DNA from 2 places in the Priestia sp. SRI_019 genome. Region 2 is predicted to be linked to the other one. Evidence: a T-box and tRNA genes for the amino acid it is inferred to sense, from the RefSeq annotation. Region 2 holds a T-box; the other holds one or more tRNA genes.
What was found. A T-box is a leader RNA that pairs with one kind of tRNA and senses whether it is charged. The one in region 2 lies ahead of thrS (threonine--tRNA ligase), so its partner is inferred to be a tRNA-Thr.

Region 1 (3,423 bases), on a different contig from region 2:
GTACCAATAATGAGTACCATCGCTGTGCGAATTCCGGCCATAATGACAGGAAGCGCTAGAGGAAGTTCTACTTTAATTAATCGTCTCCACGAGTTCATCCCCATGGCTTTGGATGCTTCAATTAAAGATGGGTCCACTTCTTTAATTCCGGTATATGTATTTCGTACAATAGGAAGAAGCGAATATAAAAACAGTGCAATAACCGCGGGAAAGGTTCCAATTCCGACAAGAGGAATCAGTAATCCTAATAAAGCGAGTGAAGGAATAGTTTGCAGTACGGCTGTTACGCCAATGATCGGTTCAGCAATGCGGTCATGTCTCGTTAAGTACAGTCCGAGCGGCACTGAAATTAATACGGCGATAACAAGGGCCAGTACTGAAATTTGAATGTGTTCAAGAAGAGCTTGAAACAGTGCGTCTCCTCGTTGATCTAGTAATGTGCTTAGTGCATTCATTACAGCGCTCCTCCTTCTTTCGTCTTATCAGAAAGAAACGCTAATAGAGTTTTGCGCGTTACAACGCCAATGCGTTTGCTCCCTTTTTTCACGGCTATTGCTTCATGGTCGTAAAGGGCGTCCATTGCCTGCTGAACAGTAGCGGTTGAAGCTAGCTCTTCAGTAGGTTCTACGTCTGGCTGTTCACTTTCTTTGAGAAACATATCCAATGTCTCAAATAAAGCATTTCCTTGATTTCCAATAAATGTTTTTACAAATTCATTCTTAGGCTTTTGAATGAATTCCTCCGGGGTTCCAACTTGAACAATTTCCCCGTCTTTCATTAGGCAGATACGATCTCCAAGCGTCATCGCTTCGCTCATATCATGCGTAACAAACACAAATGTTTTTTTGATTTTTTCTTTTAAGCTAATAACATCTTGCTGAAGCTGTTCGCGGCTTAACGGATCGAGGGCACTAAAGGGTTCGTCCATTAAAATAACGGGGGGATCAGCTGCGAGGGCACGCGCTACACCTACACGTTGCTGCTGGCCACCTGAGAGCTCAGACGGCTTTCGGTTTCGATACTGCTTTGGGTCTAGTCCTACCAAGGTAAGCAGTTCATCAATGCGCGTTTTGATTTTATTTTTCTTCCAATGCTTCATCTCGGGTACAATAGCTATATTTTCAGCAATGGTCATATGAGGAAAAAGAGCAATCTGCTGTAGGACATAACCAATGTTCCAGCGTAGCTCATGTATGTTGTGGTCCGATACGAGCTTATCTTTTATGTATAGTTCTCCTTCGGTAATATCATGAAGACGGTTAATCATTTTTAAGGTGGTTGTTTTCCCACACCCACTCGGACCAATTAAAACGAAAAACTCTCCTTCTTTAATTTCTAGATTAATATTTTTCACGGCGGTCGTACCGTCTGGATATTGCTTTGACACATTCTTAAACGTAATCAAATGATCGTTCACACTCCTTGTTGAAATTTAACCCCTAGTTTCGTGTACCCAATGCTTAGAGGCAATAAACATTCTTTTAAGAATATTTCTAAATATGATTCATAAGACATAGTGAAAAAGATATACATGTTTTCTCACAGCGTCCTAATAAGGCTATCAAACTGTTAAAGTTTTCACAAGACGGAGAAGAATTTTAAAGCCATCACAAATAAAAAAACCTTCTTTCAACAAGAAAGAAGGTTTTTTAGTATGCTAGCGACAGGGATCGAACCTGCGACCTCTTGCTTACCATGCAAGTGCTCTACCTACTGAGCTACACCAGCGTCTTGGAAAATTATATCACGTTTAAAATCATTTAGGAAGCGCTTTTTTAAATTTTTTTATTGGTATATTCTCTAATTTGCATCTTCTGAAATTCGCACTTTCTACAAAGTTCCATATTTTATGTTAGAACTCCTCACACAAATTGTGTGAATTTTCTTTTTTTATATTACCCTTAGTAAAAGAGCTTACAAAAGAAGGGAAGAAAATAGATGGAACAACAACCAACCATGACCAAATCAAAAACGGCAACTCCCTACCCAAGAGACTGCACGTTCAGCCTGGAAGATTGGACGACGCTCGCTAAGTATTGGTACCCCGTCGCACGCTGCAGTGATGTAACAGAGAAACCAACGTCCGTAAAACTGCTAGATGTAAATCTAGTTCTATACCGTACCACACACAAAGTAGTAGCGGCTCGTGATTTATGCGTTCACCGAGGCACCCCGCTTAGCATGGGCTGGGTGGAAGATGATGAAATTGTCTGTCCTTACCACGGCTTCCGCTATGCAACGGACGGCGCATGCACATCAATTCCAGCTCACCCTGATGCCAATATTTCTCCCCGCTTGTGTATGGCCGTCTATCCAGTTATTGAACGATTTGGATTAGTGTGGACTTCCCTGACAGGAGAACAAGATAACCTGCCTTACTTCGATGCGTGGGAGGACCCTGATTTTCAGCAAATTGTTTGTCCGAGCTTTGATATCATGGGTTCGGCCGGTCGTCAAATGGAAGGCTTTTTAGACGTAGCTCATTTTGCTTGGGTTCACACGGACACATTTGGTGATCGAAACAACGCCTTTGTGCCTAAGTATAAAGTAAGCGATACAGAGTATGGGCTTCATGTAGAATATACGAGCACCGTGAGCAATTATTCCAAAGAACAGCAGCATTTAAATCCACCTGATTTTAAATGGCTTCGTGTCTTTGATGTTTATCCACCGTTTACAGCTACGCTAAAAGTATACTTCCCAGAAGGCGCAGAGCTGTGGATTATGAATGCAGTCTCTCCTATTTCAGCCCGCGAAACACGTTTATTCGCACCAATCGCTCGAAACTTTGACAAAGATTCGAGCGTTGAAGGTGTGTATGACTTTAACCTTCGCGTCTTTGACGAAGACCGTGAAATGGTTGAAAATCAAAAACCTGAAGACTTGCCTTTAGACCTGCAGATGGAAGCGCACATTATGGCTGATCAAACGTCCATCGGCTACCGGAAACTATTAAAGAAAATGGGCTTAAGTTTTAGATATACAAGCTAAAAAAATCCCCGCTGTCTCAGCGGGGATTTCTTTTTCATTTAGCGAACTGCTCACGTCCTGCTTTTTCCTTTATCACTTCATCTTCACTTGCCGGCGTTGCGCGTTTCATAAATAATGAAAGAATTAAGGCAACCACCACTAGTACTACTGAGACGGCAAACGCATCGTTAATCCCTTGTACCATTGCCTGCATCCCAATCTGTTCTTTCATTTGAGCTGCCCCGGCTGCGGTTGCATTCGCTGCTCCCGCTCCGCTCATTGCATCTTGAGCGAGCTCTTTTGCATGCGTAGCTGTACGGTTTGACATCACCGTTACTAAAAGAGCCGAACCAATAGCTCCCGATACTTGTTGAAGCGTGTTATTCATCGCAGTACCATGCGGATTAAAGCGCTGCGGCAGCTGATTTAATCCGTTTGTCATAACCGGCATCA
Region 2 (3,423 bases):
TTATCTCCTATCACAGCCATATAAGGAACTTTCAGCATTTCTGCTTCTCGAATTTTTAGCCCTATTTTTTCAATGCGATCATCTACTTCCACACGATATCCTTTTAACTCCATCTCGTGTTTCACTTTATATGCATATTCCATATGCGGCGGTGCAATAGGCAATAGTTTGAGTTGAACAGGAGCCAGCCAAAGAGGAAATTGACCTTCGTAATGTTCAATCAAGATGGCCATAAATCGTTCAACGGAACCGTATATAGCGCGGTGAATCATTACGGGACGATGCGGTTTATTGTCTTCCCCAATATACATACAGTCAAACTTCTCTGGCATTAGAAAATCAAGCTGAACTGTTCCGCACTGCCAGCTGCGACCTAAGGAATCTAAAATATGAAAATCGATTTTCGGCCCATAAAAAGCTCCGTCTCCTTCATTAACCTGGTAATCTAAGCCTTTTTCACTTAACACAGATTGAAGCGACTTTTCTGCTTGGTTCCATGTTTCAATATCTCCCATGAATTTTCCAGGTCGTGTGGATAGCTCCACTTTGTAATCGAAGCCAAAATGTGAGTAAAAGTCATGGATAAACGCTAGGATGCGGCTAATCTCAGCTTCAATCTGACTGAGTTCTACGAATAAATGAGCGTCGTCCTGTGTGAATGAACGGACTCTTAGCAATCCGTTTAAAGAGCCGGAAAGCTCGTGGCGATGAACTAATCCAAGCTCTGCGTATCGAATCGGAAGTTCTCGGTAGCTTCTTCGCTTGCTGTTAAACAACAAAATGGCTCCCGGACAATTCATAGGTTTAATCGCATAGTTTTGTTTGTCAACATTTGAAAAATACATATTCTCATGATAGTGCTCCCAGTGTCCTGATTGTTCCCATAGCTCCTGTTTCATCATGATTGGTGTTTTTATCTCCTGATAGCCTGCTTTGTAATGCTTTTGTTTCCAGTAGTTTTCTAACTCATTTCGAACAATCATTCCGTTAGGTAAGAAAAACGGCATGCCAGGAGCTTCTTCCATCGACATAAACAGCTCCAGTTCTTGACCTAATTTTTGATGATTTCGTTTTTCTGCTTCCATTTGTTTTGACATGTTCATTCCTCCAATATGTTTTTATTCAACAAAAAAGCCGCACTCATCCCTAGTAAAGGGACGAATGCGGCCGTGGTACCACCCTAATTCAGTAAAATACCCATACGTATTTTACGCTTAAAAAGATAACGGTTTTACCGGTTGCGGTTTCAGTGTATATACATTCCCCGCCGCAGCTCCAAGGTGGTAAATTCATTTCGTTTTCTAAGGGTTCTCAGCCAGTGACCCTACTCTCTGTAAAGAAAATCCAAAAATGATTCATGTCCTTTTCATTGCTCGTATATTCATTTTTTCTACATAAAAAAACCGCACTCATCCCTAGTAAAGGGACGAATGCGGCCGTGGTACCACCCTAATTCCGTAAAATACCCATACGTATTTTACGCTCAAAAAAGATAACGGTTTTACCGATTGCAGTTTCAGTTATGCACGTTCCCTGCAATAGCTCTAAGGTGGTAAATTAGATGATTTCTTAAGGGCTCTCAGCCAGTGACCCTATTCTCTGCGAAGAAAACAGCACCTAATTCATGTCCTTTTCATTGCCAAATACTGTTTATTAGTTGTTAAAAGCGATTATAGTGTATAAATTTAACAGAAGTCAAGAGATAATTTTTTATTTTTTAATGGTATAGAATTACTTTATGCTTGAATTCTTGAAAAGTTACTTAAGAATATACGGACTTAAAAAGTTTTTTATTATACTATTAACGACTACATTCTATTCTTATTTTTACCTTTATTTTCACAACAATAAAGCGCAAAAGAAAGATACCGTAAGTCCTTATTTGTTTTATCTATGCGGAATTAACGAAGTAAAACCAATACTATCCCAAACCAGAACAAGTAACATAGCACAAGCATCATCAGGTTTTTTTATTTATATACTAAAATATTAAATATACCTTTTTCTGCTCACCCAAATAGTTGACTTAAATCCGTAGAAACTATTTTTTATCTATCTTTAGACTGAAGCTCATCATACATACTTCCACTTTGCGGAAAAATCCGTTTTGTCCTGATTTGTTCTTTAAGAATAACATCAAGCTGCCGCTGAATTTCCCTTGTTTCATTTGTCGAAAAGTACGGGTGAGCCAGATTTACTGTTTCTAACGGATCCTTGGTCAAATTGTACATTTCAATTTGATCGGGAACACGTGTTGTTTTGAGGGTAGTAAGACTTACAGGGTAACCTTCATATTGCTCTCCGTGAATGAATTCATCTTTTTTGTCATCTGCTGACCAAAATTGCGGATTATCATGATAGCGAGCGTATTTCCAAATTTCCTTTCCTGCCGCTGACGAAAACTCGACAATGACCGCTTGAATGTGATTAGGCTGAACAACTGACGGGTAGCTTTCTCCTAAAAAACTTGTTTGGTGAAGTCCTTTTGTCGGGTCATCATCCGTCATGAAGAAAACCGGTGTTTGCTCTTGCTCAAGAGACGATTCTCCTCGAAGTATACCTGACAGGTCTCGCCCAACAAATGGATGTACTTCCGTATGACTTTTTTGTAATTGCTTTTGAACAGCGGAAGCATTGATATTAGCTAAACTAAGCATTGTCGGGATCAAGTCAACGTGACTAGTCATCAGGTCTGTACGTTGATAATTGGTAAACAAACATTTGTTGTGAATGAGAAGCGGAACGTGAATAGATTCTTCATACATGTTGTACCATTTTTGATGTAGTCCCCCGTGAGCTCCAAGCAAATCACCGTGATCAGACGTAAAAATAATAATTGTATTTTCATAGAAAGAAGATTGTTCCATGGTCCGAAGAACTTTTAAAATTTGTTTATCAACATTTTTTTGCAGCTGATAATACAAGCGCCGGTAGAAGCTAGAATTTGGCGTTGGCTGCAGCGCTTTTGGAGAGAGTATTTATAGCTGCTTTGAGCGCAAGGCTTTGTTTGTAAAGGTTCTCTAATGGTAGGCGGCGGATCGATGTTCGGAATCGTCTCATCAATAGAAAACTGAAACATAGGAAGGTGTTTGGTAATCGCTCCAAACAGCGCAATGTCATGCGGGTTCACAAACGAAGCTACCATGAGCCAAGGCTGCTCAGTCGCTTGATGTTCTAATCGTTGAATAAGCTCTATGATTTCCTCTGCATATATTTCGTCTCGTCCGCTCACTCCAACGGCCGCAGATGAACCAGAATTGTGCGGGTTTCTCCCTTCCGGTTCTGGACCAATCCACCCTGAAAAACCAAACTTTTCAAGCTTATTAGCCCGTTGATAGAGGCATTCTTTTTCCGGATCTGGTATTCCTGTTTGCATCTGGTAGCTAGAAAAAACATTATGTGTTCCTGGAATTAAGATGTTCT

Region 1: it encodes a tRNA-Thr, which carries the amino acid that the T-box ahead of thrS (threonine--tRNA ligase) is inferred to sense. The anticodon was not compared.

Annotation. Positions count from the first base shown of each region.
Region 1 covers NZ_JBYCZN010000001.1:967,056-970,478, reverse strand. The annotation lists gene AC2YJL_RS04945 (ABC transporter permease/substrate-binding protein) at 1-455, opposite strand, end outside; gene AC2YJL_RS04940 (ABC transporter ATP-binding protein) at 455-1,405, opposite strand; tRNA gene AC2YJL_RS04935 (tRNA-Thr) at 1,656-1,728, opposite strand; gene AC2YJL_RS04930 (aromatic ring-hydroxylating oxygenase subunit alpha) at 1,939-2,991, shown strand; gene AC2YJL_RS04925 (DHA2 family efflux MFS transporter permease subunit) at 3,026-3,423, opposite strand, start outside.
Region 2 covers NZ_JBYCZN010000002.1:393,938-397,360, forward strand. The annotation lists gene thrS (threonine--tRNA ligase) at 1-1,097, opposite strand, end outside; T-box leader at 1,151-1,379, opposite strand; T-box leader at 1,420-1,646, opposite strand; partial or broken gene AC2YJL_RS12325 (sulfatase family protein) at 2,049-3,423, opposite strand, start outside.